Regions from separate parts of the Lysinibacillus sp. GW823-FHT02G10 genome, predicted to be linked through region 1. Evidence: riboswitches for the same ligand, from Rfam matches in the RefSeq annotation. Region 1 holds a riboswitch; each other region holds the start of a gene.

Region 1 (4,215 bases):
TACTGCCCCTAAATAGACATCAAAGCTTTCTTGTTGGTAAACGAGTCCAATATCATCATAGACTGCATTGTAGCAAGCTGATGCACAGCCATTAATATTGACACGCACTCTTGCAGGTACCTTCATCCCCTCTATGGCATGATAGAGCTGTTCGGTTATCGGAGCAGCCTCCATTTTCTCCCCATCACAAAAATCGCAGGCCTTCATGGCTATGATTGAACCAGAGGGAGCAACATAAAGACCTGCTTCCTGTAAGGCTTGCACCGCTTCCGTGGCATCGCACGTTGGTATGGATACGAGTATACTATAGGAAGCAGAATATTTTATCGCCCCCTTTTCGCCAGCAATTTCGGCTATTTTTTGGAATTGTGCAGGAGTATAATGCTTATTAATAATGCCAGGGCTAACGGCTAGACGGGTAAACTCACCATGACGGTTCAGTGTTTCAAATGTTTGATCTGGTACATTTTTTTGAAATGCGTTCATTTTTATCGCTCCTTATAAAAAAGGAGCTAGCAAAAACGCTAGCTCGAATGGATTAAAAGTTTTCAGGATAGAAGCCCTTTGCTAAAATTTCAATGGCCTCTGCCGCACGAACCCCTTCAGACGCTGCTGAAAGTGGCAGGATGACAAAGCGCTCATTTTTGACCGCTTCCATCTCCTTTAAGGCTGGATCATTTTTTAAGAATTGGATCTTTTGGTCTGCCGTTGTTTCACCGTAATCAATCACGACAACTACCTCTGGGTTGCGGTCTACTGCATCTTCCTTCGACACAGTTGTCCAGCCTGATTCCACATCACCAAAGATATTTTGTCCACCCGCGATTGTCACAAGCTCATTCATAAAGTTTTGACCAGCTGTAAATACATCCTTTTCACCGCTATCAAACACAAGAACACGTAATTTTTCGCTATCTTTTGGTAATTTAGCTTGTACTGCCTCTACATCTTTCGTCATTTGCTCAATTAAAGCTTCGCCACGATCCTCAATACGGAAAATCTTCGCGATATTTCGAATATCAGTGAAAATATCCTCTAATGTTGGCTTTGTCATGTTGGAAGCCGTATGTAAATACGTATGGATGCCTAATTCTTCAAGCTCTTCTGGTGTGCCTACACCCTTTTCGCCAAAGCCACTTTTCCAGCCTGCATATAGGAAATCTGCCTCGGCATCGATGACTTGCTCCTTCGTTGGGTATTGATCGGAAAGAACAGGGACTTTATCGTATGCCTCTTGCAGTGGTTCATAGATTTTATCATCTAAGTAAGCTGTCCCTACCATAGAATCCTCTAAACCAAGTGCTAGCATAATTTCTGTCACATGTTGATTTAAGCTAATCGCTTTTGTTGGTGCTTCCGTATATGTTTGCGTTGTGTCATTATTTTCAATGGTTACTTCTGCTGCCGCCTCAGATGGCTCAACCTTTTCACCTTGTGCAGCTGATTCCGTTTTGTCCTTTGCGTTACAAGCCCCTAAAACAGCGACCAAGGCAATGATCATCATCAGCCATATACTTTTCCATTTCTTCATGTCCTTTTCTCCTTTGCTGTTAAAATATAGAAAGAAATCAGAGACTTCTTTACTACTAAGGTAGTTGGAAGGGCATAAAAAAACCCTCTTGTCGCCAAGAGAGTAGCATAGTGAAATAACGGTATCATTACCTTCATCACTATCCCCATCCTCGTGGTTCTTAGTCAAAAAATACATACTGGCAGGTATCCTGGCTTAGGTTCATCATCTATACGCCTTCCCATAGTTTCACTACAGTGGCATGCTGTATAGACTCCCCATTTACAGTTGCGGGACAGCATCGGAATTGCACCGATTTCCCTTTTAAGCAAATGACAAATGCCATTTGCACCAATACGTTCTATAATGGTCAATACTATTGATAGACTAGCAGAAGAAAATTTATCGCGCAATCAGTAGTATGACACTAAAAGTATAATCATCATTATATTAGCACTATTTCGACATAAAGACGAACTATTTTACAAGAAATATAGAAGCTAGTATTCTGTTACAATAAAAAGATAGCATTCTATAGAAACGAGGATTTCTTATGTACAAAACGATCGGTGTACTTGCGCACGTGGATGCAGGAAAAACGACCTTCTCTGAGCAAGTGCTTTTTCATACAAATAGTATTCAAGCACGGGGGCGTGTTGATCATCAGGATACCTTTCTTGATCATCATGAGCTAGAGCGCAGACGAGGCATTACGATATTTGCCGAGCAAGGGCGCATGAATATTGGCGATGATACATACACATTGATTGATACGCCAGGGCATGTCGATTTCTCCCCTGAGATGGAGCGTGCCATTCGTGTGATGGATTATGCCATTATTATCATTAGCGCTGTCGAAGGGATACAGGGCCATACAGAAACAGTGTGGCAACTTTTACGTCAATACCATGTCCCTACCTTCTTCTTTATCAACAAAATGGATCGTGAGGGTGCCAATATGGAGGCCGTCATCAGCCAGCTTCGTAAAGATTGCTCTCAGTATGTATTATTCATCGATGAGCCACTGCGAGCAGACTATGTATCAAATAATATTATGGAATGGCTGGCGGAGCGCGACGAAAAATTGCTTGATGCCTTTCTAAATGAGTCATTGGAGCATGAACAGTGTCTTGCTCAATTAAAGGAAATGATTAAAAATGAAGGTGCCTTCCCTTGCTTTGCTGGCTCGGCCTTAAAGGATGAGGGCATTCAGGAATTTCTTGACCAGCTCCCGTTGTTAACGGCTTCCCATTTTGACAAGGATGCCCCATTTGAGGGCGAGGTTTTTAAGATTCGTCATGATGGTCACCAGCGTTTAACCTTTATGAAGGCAACCAAGGGCTCGTTGCATGTACGAGATGAATTTTCATTTGACGAAGTAACAGAAAAAGTGACCGAAATTCGCCTTTATAACGGCAGTCGCTTTGAGACCGTTCAACAGGTAGAGGCAGGAGAAATTTTCGCTGTCAAAGGACTGAGCCAAGCAAACATTGGGGATCGAATCGGTACAACGATGCTATCACAGCCCTATGAGCTTGTCCCAACCTTACAGGCAAAGGTTCAATATGAGGGTGATCAGCATATCAAGGAAGTGCTACAGATTTTCCGTTTACTCGAAGCAGAAGAACCGTCCTTGCGTGTGGTCTGGCAGGAAAAATTTCAGGAAATCCATGTGCATATTATGGGTGCCATTCAATTGGAGGTCCTGACTGAGGTATTAATGACGCGTTTTTCATTAGCTGTCTCCTTTGGTGAGCCGCAAATTTTATACATGGAAACCATTGCGACGACCGTAACGGGCTATGGTCATTTCGAGCCCCTCAAGCATTATGCAGAAGTTCATTTATTAATGGAGCCAAATCCACGTGGAACAGGTAATACCTTCACCAATGCCTGTCATGCCGATCATTTATCTGTAGGCAATCAGCGCCTTGTTGAAAAGCATCTGTTTGAGCGTGACCATCATGGGCTACTAACAGGCTTCCCTGTAACAGATATTCATTTTACACTTCTAACAGGTCGCGGGCACAATGAACATACATCGGGGGGAGATTTCCGTGAAGCCAGTTTCCGTGCCCTGCGTCAGGGGCTGGAGCAGGCACAAAATGTCCTACTTGAACCCTATTATCGCTTTAAAATGAAAGCTTCAAATGACTTTATCGGTCGTATGATGACTGATATTCAGCAAGCAGCTGGCACGTTCGATGACCCGATTTTATCCGAAACGGATGTTATCCTAACAGGTCGTGCACCTGTTGCCACTTTAATGAGCTACAGCACAACCTTTGCCGCCTATACAAATGGGAAAGGTGCACTCACACTCCAATTTGATGGCTATGATGTGTGCCATAATACAGAGGATGTGATTGCACAGATTGGCTACGATAAAAATGCCGACCCTGAGTATAGTTCCTCTAGTATCTTTTGTGCTAAGGGCAAAGGATATTCGGTTCCATGGCAAGAAGCACAGGCAGCCATGCATTGCCTGTAGGGTGGGCACTTCTGGTATTTCCTCGGCTTCCACTGGTATCCATCGCTCTAGCGCGGGTATTTCTTGCTTGGGCATCAATATATCTCTACCCTGCCATAAGATATTACAAGCCCTCCAAAAAATGGAGGGCTTGTTTTTATAGTGCACCGACAGCTTTCTTTGTTGGATTGTCCAACAAATATGCGGGTTCAACTATTACATAGTCATGCTTGTT
Region 2 (4,215 bases), on a different contig from region 1:
TGATAGCTTGGAAATATAATAGGGAGCTTGCTTAGATAGTAAAATTATTTGTGTCATTATTTGTGTAATAGAAAGATAACAAATAATAGATATAACAATAACACTCACTATGTAAATAAAAGCAACTGCTATTTTCCGTGACATTTTCCATTTCCGTTTAAAGAACATGACAATTGGTTCTAAGAAAAATGCACTAATCCCAGCAAGTATTAAAGGCATGGACACTGGGATAACAAAATAGGCAGCTAGAAGTAGTGATATTATCACAATCAACCGAAAAATCAATTTCCTAGCATTAAATTTATTCATAAACTCACCTTCTTTGCGAAAAAAATTAAGTTAAGTGTACCATAAATCAAATTTTATTACGTTCTGAAACAATAAAGGTAGGGATGAATTATGGAAAAAGAGATTTTGCAACTTTTTAGTAATCTAACAGAGCATGATCGCGATATTCAATATGAATCTTACGAGGAATTAATAAAAATTATGCAAGAACCCGTAGATTGGACATATGCAGTTTGGGAACAGCTAATAAAAGCTCTTACATACAATAATGGTTATTCTCGTGCACGTGCTGCACAAATTTTATGCGCTTTAGCTGCAAAAAGTGATCCAGAAGAAAGGGTCTTGGAGGATTTTTTAAAGATTTGGGCTGTGACTTACGATGAACAATCTGCTACGGCAAGGCATGCATTACAAGCAATTTGGAAAATTGGACAGGCGGGTCCAGTACAAAGAGATTTGGTTGTATCGTATCTAGCTAAAAGATTTCAAACATGTATAGATGAAAAACAGCCATCTCTTATTCGTCAGGATATTATAATGTCATTTAAAAAGTTATATGATCAAACAAATGACTCGAAATTATTAGATATTGCCCATCGTTTAATTAATGAAGAACAAGATGCTAAATATAAAAAGAAGTATAAGTCAGCCATCCGTTCAAAGTAGCGAGGTGGTGTTTTTTTGTGCAAATTCTTTGATGAACGATAGAATAGTCAACTATAATGAATGAAAAAAGGGGATTATGCATGAGCATTTATAATTATCTAGTTCGGAAGCCTAATGGCGAAATTTTATCGATGGAAACATATCGTGGAAAAACAATGTTAATTGTTAACACGGCAAACCAATGCCGATTTACATATCAATTTGAAGACTTACAGAAAATGTATGATAGATATGGAAAAGAGAATTTTGTAGTTCTTGGATTCCCTTGTGATCAATTTGGCCATCAAAATCCTGAAGATGGGGAGGAAACTAAGCATCTATGCAAGGTAAACTATGGGGTCACATTCCCGATTTTTGAGCTTGTACAGGTAAATGGAGAGGCTACCCATCCACTCTTTAATTATTTAAAGCATGAAGTGGATTACCGAGAGTTTGGGAAGGCAAGTATGCAGGAGAAAATGTTGGCAGAAGCAATTGTTCAACTTGCCCCAAGCTTTTTAGATGGTCGTAATATTCGCTGGAACTTTACAAAATTTCTAGTAGATGCTAATGGTAAGACCGTCGCACGCTTTGAACCAACAGATTCACAGCTCGATATTGAAAAAGCAATTGAAACACTATTATAGTAAATTTCTTAATAATGTAAAAATTTGTTAGGGTTTTCTCTTCAAGTAGAAATAATGCTATATTTTAAAACTGTGTACAGCTATTTTTTCTGAAGCATATATGATAAACTGCTTTACAAATGAAATATTCTTGCAGAATAAAGGTGCTAATTAGCATAATCGGGAATCCGGTGAAAAACCGGAGCTGTTTCCGCAACTGTAAGTGCAGCCATTATAAAGATTTACCACTGTCTCAAAGAAGATGGGAAGGTCCTTTATAACACATTCGTTTCATGTGACGAACTGTACAAGCCAGGAGACCGACCTTTATTTGAACGTATAAAAACTTCTCGGAAGCTAGGAGGATATACGGCAAATACATAGGCTTTGTCCAGTTTGATGGCTCATTATGTTATTTTTGTCGTTCCTTTGCAAAAAGGAGCGACTTTTTTATGCCTTTCAAATAAGAATTTTTCATTATAGAAAATAGGGGGGAAGCAAGTGAAAAAAGATGCCCGTTATTCTTGTTATCCATTTATGCGTGAGAAAGCTTCAACGGTCGATTTTGAAATTCGAACAGATAGCCTGACAACACATCTAGGAGTTGCATTAGCTGCGGTAAAAAAAGAGGATGTTCAAGTTGTTGCTGAGGATTTATTGCTTATGTTACCTATGGCTTATCATGTGAATGGCTCAGTACGTGGGAAATTAGCAGTAACTGAAGAGGATTTATCTTGGTTAAGTGAACGTTATGATTTTTACGTTCGCCATGTGAAGGAAGAGATTCAAAGTTTTGTTTTACCTCAAGGAACAGAGGCTGCTGCAGCCTTACATCTTTGTCGCAGTGAGGCAAAAAAATCATATCGTACTTTACACAAAGTATCAGAAGAACGAGAGGTTCCAGCTATTCTTTTCGATTACCTTGGTTTATTAGCTAATGTATGTTTTGTCATGGCTGTTTTTATGAATCAGCAAGCTGGAATAGCGGAAATACCGTTTATTAGTAAATCCTACCCAATGAAAAAGAAAAAGGAGAATAACAATGAAAAAAGTATTTAATTTCCAATGGCTATCAGTGCTCTTACTTGCACTGGTATTAGCAGGCTGTGGCACTGCTGAAGATACAAAAAATAAAGATGCTTCGCAAGATACACAACAAGCAGAGAAAACAAGCTATAAAGTGACAGATGACCGTGGAGTGGAAATAGAGTTTAAAGAAGTACCAAAAACAGTTGTATCTTTACAACCAAGTAATACTGAAATTTTGTTTGCTTTAGGTGTTGGCGATAAAATTGTAGGAGCAACTGAGTACGATACTTACCCAGAGGAAGCACAAAAAATTGAACGTGTCTCTGATACTACGAACTTTAACAGTGAAAGAATTATAGCGTTAAAGCCAGATGTTGTCATTGCTTATACAATCGGTGATAAGGATGCCCTAAAGCCGCTTGAGGACGCAGGAATTAAAGTGTTTGTTATTCAATCTGCGACTACTTTCGACGATGTTTATGGAGATATCGAACAAATTGCTGCTGTGATGGATGTTCCTGATAAAGGAAATAAATTAAACGAAGAGATTAAAGCGAAAATTGCTGAAGTACAAACGAAGGTGAAGGATGTAAAAACGCCGAAAAATGTTTATTTAGAGGTTAGCCCTAAGCCAGATATATATACAGCAGGCTCTAGCACTTTCCAGCAAGAAATATTAGATGCAGCTAATGTTAATAATGTTTTTTCTGACTTGAATAGCTGGGCAAAAGTGAATGAGGAAGATGTTATTGCGAAAAATCCAGATGTTATTTTAACAACAGTAAACTATACAGAAGATCCAATAGGAGAAATTCTTGGACGAGATGGTTGGAATACTGTGAAAGCTATTCAAAACAAAGCGGTATTGTCCATTGATACAGATATCTCTAATCGACCTGGTCCGCGTATTGGTGAAGCTGTAGAATTAGTAGCGAAGGCTGTGTACCCAGAGTTATTTAAATAAGAAATGTTTCCATGCTAGCTGTCAGCCATTCAGCTAGCATTTTTTATGTGGTTTAAATTATTACCTAGCGTGAAAATTGGAATTAATGTAGTTTGTTCTTTAAAATAAAAGTAAGTATGCTTGATAATCTTAGGAGGTGTAGTGATTGGAGCAATTAGAGACAAAGGTAATTCCATTTGAAGCAGTCTATAATTTCCGAGACATGGGTGGATATAAAACAAAAGATGGGCGTAGGGTAAAGAACGGTTTATTTTACCGCTCAGCTGCCCTTGGAAAAATGACACTGTCGGATAAAGAGCTATTTGAAACGTTAGGGATTAAGACCATTTTTGATTATCGCGATAACAATGAGGCGTATCATAATCCTAACCCAGTGTTCTCGCATGCTCAATATATACAAATCCCAGCGAAGGGTAATCATGCTTTTGAAATGCCAACCAATGCTGGTGGTAGAGATTTCTATAAAGTGGTAAGCCCTGAGATGTTTCGGGATTTTTATGCACAAATGCCTTTTAACAATCTTTCATTTAAAGAGTTAATGCAAACGATTCAAAATCCTAATAATCTAGGTCTTGTACATCATTGCGCAGTTGGTAAGGACCGAACGGGTATTGGAGGAGCACTTATTTTACTAGCTTTAGATGTACCCGTGGAGACTATCAT
Region 3 (4,215 bases), 180 kb from region 1:
AAAATGACGCTACTAGAAGTAAAAAATATTGAGAAATACTATGCGCAAAGACCATTTCTATTCAAACGAGGACAGGAAGCCCCTGTATTAGAGAATGTGACATTTTCACTTCAGGAAGGAGAATGTCTTGGCATCGTCGGTCAAAGTGGTTCTGGAAAAAGCACATTAGGGCGCATTATTTTAGGGATTGAACGACCAACAAACGGAGAGCTGATCTTTCAAGGTGTCAATTTATACGAAGCACCCAGCAAAGAGAAAAAAATGATACGAAGAAATTTACAGGCTGTTTTTCAAAATAGTTATCATTCATTTAATCCAAAACAGACGATTTTCGAAATACTCGAAGAACCGTTTTTGAATTTCGAGCATTTTAGCAAAGCAGAGCGACAACAGAAAGTAAGGGAATTACTAGACTGTGTAGAGTTAGAGTGGGCAATGGCTCAAAACTATCCCTCACAGCTAAGTGGGGGACAGCAGCAACGAGTCAACATTGCTAGAGCTCTTGCATTAAAGCCGAAACTGATTGTTTTAGATGAGGCCATTAGTAGTCTTGATATGATTTTGCAAAAGACGATTATAGAGCTACTGCAAAGACTTCAAAAAGAGCTACAGCTTGCTTATCTATTCATTTCACATGATTTACAGGCCACACGTTTTATGTCAGATCGCATCCTTGTGATGCAGCATGGTCAGCTAGTGGAGGAGATAGGCAAGGGTGGGAAATATCAGCACCCCGCTTCACAAGCGTTATACAATGCAATTTTGCCATCACACCCGCGGGAAAGAAAAAAGAAGGATAGACCCAATTAAACAGAAACGCCATTTTGAGAAATTAAAAATGGCGTTTTCTTAATTTTTAAAGCAATATAGAAACAAAAATAAATAAAATTAATCAAGATATTAATTTTATTTATTTTTTAATTAAAATTATTAATTTTATTATTTACATCTTTAATTTCTTTATTATATAATCAGCTTAACTTAAAGGAAGGAGTTCACTATGGCTTATCAAGTAATCACAAATTGTCCTGTCTGCAGTAAAACATTAAAAATTACGAAGTTACAGTGTTCTCATTGTCACACGACCATTGAAAATGAGTTTGAATTGTCGAAGCTAGCATCCTTATCACAGGATCAGCTTCATTTTGTGGAAGTATTTTTAACCTGCCGAGGAAATATTAAAGAGGTTGAAAAGGAACTGGGGGTTTCGTATCCAACAGTTCGAGGCAAGCTAAATGATATTATTTCATCCCTTGGCTATGCTCAAAAGAAGAAAAATGAAGTAGATGAGAAAAAAATTGTAAGCATGCTTGAAAATGGCGAAATCACAACAGATGAAGCCATAAAGCTCTTAAAAGATGAATAGGGAGGAACGACCATGAAAGAGGAAATTACAAAAGTTTTAACGATGATTCAAGAGGGCAAAATTGATGCGGATAAAGGATCAGAGCTGATTCAAGTGCTACAACAGAAAGAAGAATCAGAGAATAAATTTGTGGAAAAAACAAAGTATTTAGATAAAACGTTAAAGGTCCGTGTTGTATCCACCGAAAATGATAATGTCACGGTAAATTTACCAATTAAACTTGTCAAAGCCGTATTGATGGCAGGACACAGCATCGCTGCAAGTATTCCGCAATCGGAAAAATACGTAAAAGATATCGACATCAATCTTCTTCTTGAAGCAATTGAAAATGAACTAGATGGACAAATTGTAGATATAAAATCAGCAAACGGGGATTCCGTTGCAGTCTTCATTGAGTAGAGGCGACGAATGATGCATGTAAAAGTGAAAGCAAAAGACGTTCGCTTTACCGTCCCTGTTCCCTATACTGTGCTAACCATTGTCCTCTCCATTTTAACTTCTAAATGGATACAGCAACAAGCCAATAAGTGGACAAAGGCATACTTCGATAAAAAGAAAATAGACTTTACCTTTCCCCTCATCGACAAAGAAATGCTAAAGCCGATTATCAAGGAACTACAAAATTATAAAGGACTTGTGCTAGTCGATGTCAAAGCTCAGGACGGGACTGAGGTTAAGGTTAGACTATAATCCCAATGATAGAATGGTAAGAGCATGTTATGATAAAAGCATGCTCTTTATTAATGTAATGAGCATCATTTGAAATGGGTAAGAGATGATCATTATTTCAGGACTTACGATAGAGACAACTATTTTTCAATGGTACATAAAATAGAAGATTTCTTTAAACTCAAATTAGAATTCTAGATCCATTTTAATAGAAAATCACGTACATCGTTAAAAATAGATTTTTGATTTGGGTATAAGTGATTAGTGGTAATCTATTTGGAACTACATAATTAAAAATACTGAATAATCCAAAAATAAAGAAGTTTAGAATCTTGATTTACTTTTCATTTGAAGGATGGTACACTTAAAACTATTGAACAACAACTATATATTGTGTTCGTTTTACAAAGGTACTACTACATGTAGTTTAAAAGGGAAGTTCGGTACAATTCCGACGCTGTCCCCGCAACTGTGAAGCTGACGATGATTGCAACCACTGTGCATTTGCATGGGAAGGGAATCAGAGAATGAAGCAAAGCCAGGAGACCTGCCTTTATAAAACAAATTTATCATTTCTTCGGGGATTAAGAGATGGGAACGTCAGTATTTTTGGTATGTTAACGTTTCCATTTAGCCTATCTCTCTAGAGGAGATAGGCTTTTTTATTTTATGAAAAGAGGGATTTCTATGAAACTTTATACGAAAACAATTTGTCCAAAATGCCTTTGGGTAAAATCTGAACTACAACGTGCAGGACTTGAAGCTGAAATTGTTAACATCGATCACGATGAACAAGCAAAGCAAACGATTATTGACGCAGGTTTTTTAAGTGTGCCTGTTTTAGAGATGAATGAAACTTTTATAGGAGATGTTCAGGAAATTGTTTCTCAAATTGAGTTGATTGCCCTATGATTGTTTACGCGAGTCGTACAGGTAATGTCCGAAATGTTGTATCCAAATTAAAGGCAGAATGTATCGAGCTCTCGGAAGAATTGCGATTGAACAAGCCATATCTCTTAATTACCTACACAGATGGTTTAGGTGACATTCCAGCAAAGGTACAACGTTTCTTAGAAAAAAACAGGGATTTTTGTAAAGGAGTAGTTGCCAGTGGTAATAGTAACTTCGGTCATCATGTATTTGGCGCTGCTGGTGAGAAAATCGCTGCTACCTATCATGTACCCTTAGTAAGGAAATTAGATTTACGAGGTAATCAAACGGATTACGAAGCAATACAAACGTTTTATGAAACGAGGGTAATGAGATGAAAACCTATTTAAAGCTTAATAATGACGTACTGAATCGTTATAGTACAACTGGATTACTTGAGTTAGAAAAGGACCGCGAAGCTACGCGCCGCTACTTTTTAGAGTATGTTAACGTACGTTTGCGTTATTTTATAGATATTGAGGAAAAAATACGCTATTTAGTTGATGAGGGCTACTATGAGAAAGCATTTATCGACATGTACGAAATGGAATTTATTAAGAAGCTGTACAAGAAAGCCTATGATTATAATTTCCGCTTTCCATCCTTTATGAGCGCAAGCAAATTTTACGATAGCTATGCTATGAAAAGTCGTGATGGGGAAGAAATCTTAGAAAAGTATGAGGATCGTATTGTCATTATTGCTTTGTATTTAGCTCAAGGCAACACGGCTCTAGCAGAACGCTCTGTCGAAGCAATGATGGAAGCCTATCAGCCTGCAACACCAACTGCTTTAAATAGTGGTAAGAAAGCACGTGGTGAATTAGTCAGCTGCTTTAAATTATCAATGGATGACTCCATGAATAGTATTGCTGAAAATATTGGCTATTGTTTAGAGCTATCACGCCTTGGTGGTGGAGTTGGGGTCAACTTAACAGATTTACGTCCATTAGGTGATCCAATTAAAGAGATATTAAATCGTGCAAGTGGTGTCATCCCAGTAGCGAAACTGTTAGAAAATTCTTTCAGTTATTCTAATCAGTTAGGGCAACGAAATGGCTCAGGTGTTGTCTATCTAAATATTTTCCATGCAGACATAGAAAATTTCATTTCATCAAAAAAACCAAATGCTGATGATAAAATTCGCCTCGCTACCCTTTCAACAGGGATTATTATACCTAGTATTTTCTTCGAACTGATGAAACGTGATAAGGATATTGTTTTGTTTAGCCCATACGATATTTTTAAAGAAT
Region 4 (4,215 bases), 670 kb from region 1:
AGGCATAAGATAATTGGTTGAGTTCAAAATAAAATGCTGTCATGTAAAATACCCTCCATATACGATGAGGACTAGTAAAATAGCTGCCATGCCTAGCCAATTTTTCTTGCTATAAGAGCCCATCTCTTGCCAGTAGACGGCCTCGCCTCCACGTGATTGCATGGCATTGTTGAGCTCTCGGCTACGCTGAAACATTTCCACAAATAATGCCACAATAAGCATGGAGACAGAGCGTAGCCATTGCATCGGTGAATGATAGCCAAGACGTGCTTGCTGGGCGAGATGTATATTTTGCATGCTTTCTAAAAACATAAAAATAAAACGATAGGTTAGTTCGACGAGCTCCACTAATAAAGAGGGGAGTCGCCATTGTCGTAGCACATAACATATTCCTTGTACGGAAGTGGTTAGAATTAAAAAGTATAAACAACTAATGCTGCCAAGGACAATAAAGAACAGCTGTTGCACTGCTAACACACTTGCATTCCCGATAAAGACAGTCCAATTCCTAAATGTAAACGACCAAATATGGGCAGGGAGTGTATTCGTTGATGATGTAAAGGAAAGTAAAATAGATACGAGACTTGTTAATAAGAAAAAGCTAGGTAGCAATAATAATTTGCCGTAGTATGCAAGCGGAATTTTTGCACCTAAAATGATAAAAGCACTCATTACAAAAAATGTAATGAGTGAAAGTCGTTCATCTCTCATGATGAGCGTTATGAGAAGTAGTCCAAGTGAAAATATCATTTTTTCTAGCGGATGAACGGACGCTAGCTTATTCAGATAGGCATACTTATCAATGAGTAACATAATGGTTAACCTTCTTTGTGTTTGCCACGCATATAGCCGATGAAGTAGCCAATAAAGCCAGCTCCTATAGCTGCCTGTAGCACGAATAATAAGCTTTCGATTTCACCACTTGGTGGCTCCCATAGACTTTCAAACCATGGTTCATATTCCGCATTAATTTCACCAATAGCTGCTTCTGCTTCTCCATCAGCACCACCAAATTCAGCACCTTTTTGTATGAATAAGGGAATGATGGCTAACAACACAACAATTGCTAATAACAATAAATTTTTCTTCATTTGTTAATGTGCCTCCTTTGTTGAGAAAACACGTAACGTTTTTAATTCGCTAACATTGTATTTTTTCAAGAAATTCATCACAATGACCGTTAAAATTCCTTCACTCACTGCTAAAGGAATTTGAGTTAAGGCAAAAATACCTGCAAACTTTGTAAAGGATGCCATAAAGCCTCCAACCTCTGAAGGAAAGGCTAGTGCTAGTTGTACAGAAGTCACAATGTATGTACCTAAATCACCAAGCATAGCTGCAAAGAATATGGCTAGTGAAAATGACAACCCTACTTTTTGAGCCCCTTTAAAGACAAAGTAAGCAATAAAAGGACCAACAATAGCCATAGAAAAGGCATTAGCCCCTAAAGTTGTAATTCCTCCATGAGCTAATAATAAAGATTGAAATAATAAAACGATTGTTCCAATTACACTCATTGCTAGAGGGCCAAAGAGTACTGTCCCAAGTCCTACACCAGTTGGGTGAGAGCAACTACCTGTAACTGAAGGGATTTTTAGGGCGGATAGCACAAAGGCAAAGGCTCCTGAAAGCCCCAAAAGCATTTTGGTTTCAGGATTTTCATCAATGGTTTTTCGAATAGAACGCAATCCTAGAATGATAAATGGGATAGAGATCACCCACCAAAAAATAGCCCATTCGATTGGTAAAAAACCTTCCATGATATGCATGGCAAAGGCACGTTTTGGCACGATTAAAAAGGCCAGTAAAAAATAACTAAGTTTCCACCATGATAATTTCAAAAAGCTTTCCTCCTAACTAATTAATAGATTTTTAGAATATTGCGTGCGTAATTAAAAAAAGCACTTCTCCTTAGGTGGAAAAGTGCATAGCTAAAAAAGCAAATAACAGTCTCATCTGCTAAGCCGCACACCTATCCTCGTAGGTTGAAACGATCACTTATTTTTCGGCAGGTCTCCTGGCTCTAGTTCAATGCTTTATAGGTCTTCCCATCCGTTGGACAGTGACATATTCTATAAAGCTCCCTATTACAGTGGCGGGACCGCGCCGGACTCAAACCGGCTTCCCTTTTAAGCAAAATGACAAGCACTTTGCACCGAAAAACATTCAAATTGTGAGATTTCACGACAAAGTGTAACATGAATTTCCATAAATATGCTATACCTTTTATGAAATTTTTTAAATTAAAGGTCAACGGTGAATATTCTGATAAAAGTTTGTGCGCAAATTATATAGATTGTATAAATTTCATACCTAGTTCCATTCAAAATTGATAAATTTGTCATAAATTTTTAAAGAAATATTGAAATTTTAAAATAATAAGATATGATAAAGACAGTTTTCTATTTAAAATTCTACTAAAAATTTCATATAAAACGTCAATAAGTGCTCGAATAGCTCGAGATAATAGGGAAATTGGTGAAAATCCAATACAGCCCCCGCTACTGTAATAGCTGATGAAATCGCAAAGCCACTGGTACAAACTTGGGAAGGTGCGACAGTAAAATGAAGCTTAAGTCAGGAAACCTGCTTATTTGATTGTGCATGCAAACTTTTCGGAGGGAGAAGTTGAAGCGAAAGCGGGTACCTGTATTTCATTCTATTCGTTTTTATTTGGCTTCTACAAAACCTTTACTCTTCGTTATAGAGTAAAGGTTTTTCTTTTTCCAAAAAGCAAATGAGGGGAGACAGAAGATGACAACTTGGAATTTAGAGGGGATGAAAACACATCTCTTTATTTGCAATGGCAGTAGCTGCATGAAAAAGGATGGGGAGGAAATTACCTTAGCCATTCGAGATGAGATACAGCGGCAAGCACTCGATCAGGAAATACATACGACAAGAACGCGCTGTAATGGACGCTGCAAGGATGCTTGTGTGGTAATCGCTTATCCTCAAGGAAACTGGTATCGTGTGCCATCAACAGAGCATGCTAGAACACTAGTACAAGATTTACATCATGAATCCTTATACAACGAACATGTCTTTACACTTCGTGAAGGTACATTACAGCGTACTGCTCAAACAACTGCCATTAAAGGGATCGAAAAGGTGAAAGAGGGGTAACAACATGGCGCAAAAAGGAAAAATTTTCGTAGTAGGCTTTGGACCTGGAGATTTTAAGCATATTACGACACGTGCAGTAGAGGCTTTACAACAAAGTGATATGATTATAGGCTATAAAACCTATGTAGAGCTGATTCAAGATTTAGTAAGTGCAAAATCGATTGTTAGTACAGGCATGACAGAAGAAGTGTCGCGTGCACAGGAAGCCGTTCGTCAAGCTGAAGCAGGGAGCATCGTCTCAGTAATTTCGAGTGGTGATGCAGGCGTCTATGGCATGGCAGGATTAGTCTATGAGGTGTTAATTGAGCTAGGCTGGACAGAAGCAACAGGAATTGAAGTTGAAATTGTTCCTGGGATTTCTGCGATTAATTCATGCGCTAGCATACTTGGTGCACCTATTATGCATGATGCTTGTACAATCAGTTTGAGTGACCATCTAACACCTTGGAATTTAATTGCAAAGCGTGTCGAGGCAGCTGCAATGGCGGACTTTGTCATTGCTTTATACAATCCTAAAAGTGGACGTCGAACAAGACAAATTGTCGAGGCTCAACGAATACTCTTAGAATATCGTTCGCCAGACACACCAGTTGGGCTTGTGAAAAGTGCCTATCGAGAACGTCAAGAAGTGACCATGACAACACTAGCAGAAATGCTAGAACATGATATTGGTATGTTGACAACTGTCATTATCGGGAATTCGTCAACATTTTTCTATGACAATAAGATGATTACGCCCCGCGGTTACCAACGTAAATATACCCTGGGTGAAGAGAAACAGCCATTACGTCCACATCAACGTTTACGCGAAGAAAATGAACCTTGGGCAATGAACCAAGAGACGGGAACAGCGCGAAATGACTTTACGGCTGACCCTAATGCAGGGCGCTTTAATAAACCCAGTATAGCCGCTACGCCAAAGCCGAAAAAAACAGCTCTTGGAATGGCTACAGCGGCACTTGCAATGGTAAAAGGGACAAGCGCAGTCAAAGTAACACCGAAGCTTGTACAGCAAAAAATAGAATCTATTTTTGAATTAGCAGTAAGTCCTGGTGTAGCCAATAAGTTTTTTACTCCCCAGCAAATGAT

What was found. A riboswitch is a leader RNA that binds a small molecule or an ion and turns the genes downstream of it on or off. The one in region 1 is predicted to bind cobalamin.
Region 2: linked by a shared signal. The riboswitch ahead of AC1RFD_RS19140 (hypothetical protein) and the one ahead of AC1RFD_RS05565 (ABC transporter substrate-binding protein) in region 1 are both predicted to bind cobalamin.
Region 3: linked by a shared signal. The riboswitch ahead of AC1RFD_RS06430 (glutaredoxin family protein) and the one ahead of AC1RFD_RS05565 (ABC transporter substrate-binding protein) in region 1 are both predicted to bind cobalamin.
Region 4: linked by a shared signal. The riboswitch ahead of AC1RFD_RS09050 (energy-coupling factor ABC transporter permease) and the one ahead of AC1RFD_RS05565 (ABC transporter substrate-binding protein) in region 1 are both predicted to bind cobalamin.

The regions. Positions count from the first base shown of each region.
Region 1 is NZ_JBXAJI010000001.1:1,054,986-1,059,200, reverse strand. Features, by position in the region: gene AC1RFD_RS05570 (precorrin-3B methylase) at 1-486, opposite strand, end outside; gene AC1RFD_RS05565 (ABC transporter substrate-binding protein) at 539-1,531, opposite strand; cobalamin riboswitch at 1,695-1,881, opposite strand; gene AC1RFD_RS05560 (GTP-binding protein) at 2,064-4,001, shown strand; gene AC1RFD_RS05555 (hypothetical protein) at 4,138-4,215, opposite strand, start outside.
Region 2 is NZ_JBXAJI010000007.1:178,941-183,155, forward strand. Features, by position in the region: gene ytvI (sporulation integral membrane protein YtvI) at 1-309, opposite strand, end outside; gene AC1RFD_RS19130 (hypothetical protein) at 400-954, shown strand; gene AC1RFD_RS19135 (glutathione peroxidase) at 1,035-1,580, shown strand; cobalamin riboswitch at 1,705-1,902, shown strand; gene AC1RFD_RS19140 (hypothetical protein) at 2,061-2,618, shown strand; gene AC1RFD_RS19145 (ABC transporter substrate-binding protein) at 2,602-3,552, shown strand; gene AC1RFD_RS19150 (tyrosine-protein phosphatase) at 3,698-4,215, shown strand, end outside.
Region 3 is NZ_JBXAJI010000001.1:1,231,984-1,236,198, forward strand. Features, by position in the region: gene AC1RFD_RS06410 (ABC transporter ATP-binding protein) at 4-810, shown strand; gene AC1RFD_RS06415 (DUF2089 domain-containing protein) at 1,001-1,366, shown strand; gene AC1RFD_RS06420 (SHOCT-like domain-containing protein) at 1,379-1,765, shown strand; gene AC1RFD_RS06425 (hypothetical protein) at 1,775-2,056, shown strand; cobalamin riboswitch at 2,427-2,604, shown strand; gene AC1RFD_RS06430 (glutaredoxin family protein) at 2,723-2,947, shown strand; gene nrdI (class Ib ribonucleoside-diphosphate reductase assembly flavoprotein NrdI) at 2,944-3,303, shown strand; gene nrdE (class 1b ribonucleoside-diphosphate reductase subunit alpha) at 3,300-4,215, shown strand, end outside.
Region 4 is NZ_JBXAJI010000001.1:1,729,226-1,733,440, reverse strand. Features, by position in the region: gene AC1RFD_RS09065 (energy-coupling factor ABC transporter ATP-binding protein) at 1-43, opposite strand, end outside; gene cbiQ (cobalt ECF transporter T component CbiQ) at 40-813, opposite strand; gene AC1RFD_RS09055 (energy-coupling factor ABC transporter substrate-binding protein) at 819-1,091, opposite strand; gene AC1RFD_RS09050 (energy-coupling factor ABC transporter permease) at 1,095-1,841, opposite strand; cobalamin riboswitch at 1,991-2,175, opposite strand; cobalamin riboswitch at 2,427-2,608, shown strand; gene AC1RFD_RS09045 ((2Fe-2S) ferredoxin domain-containing protein) at 2,755-3,126, shown strand; gene cobJ (precorrin-3B C(17)-methyltransferase) at 3,131-4,215, shown strand, end outside.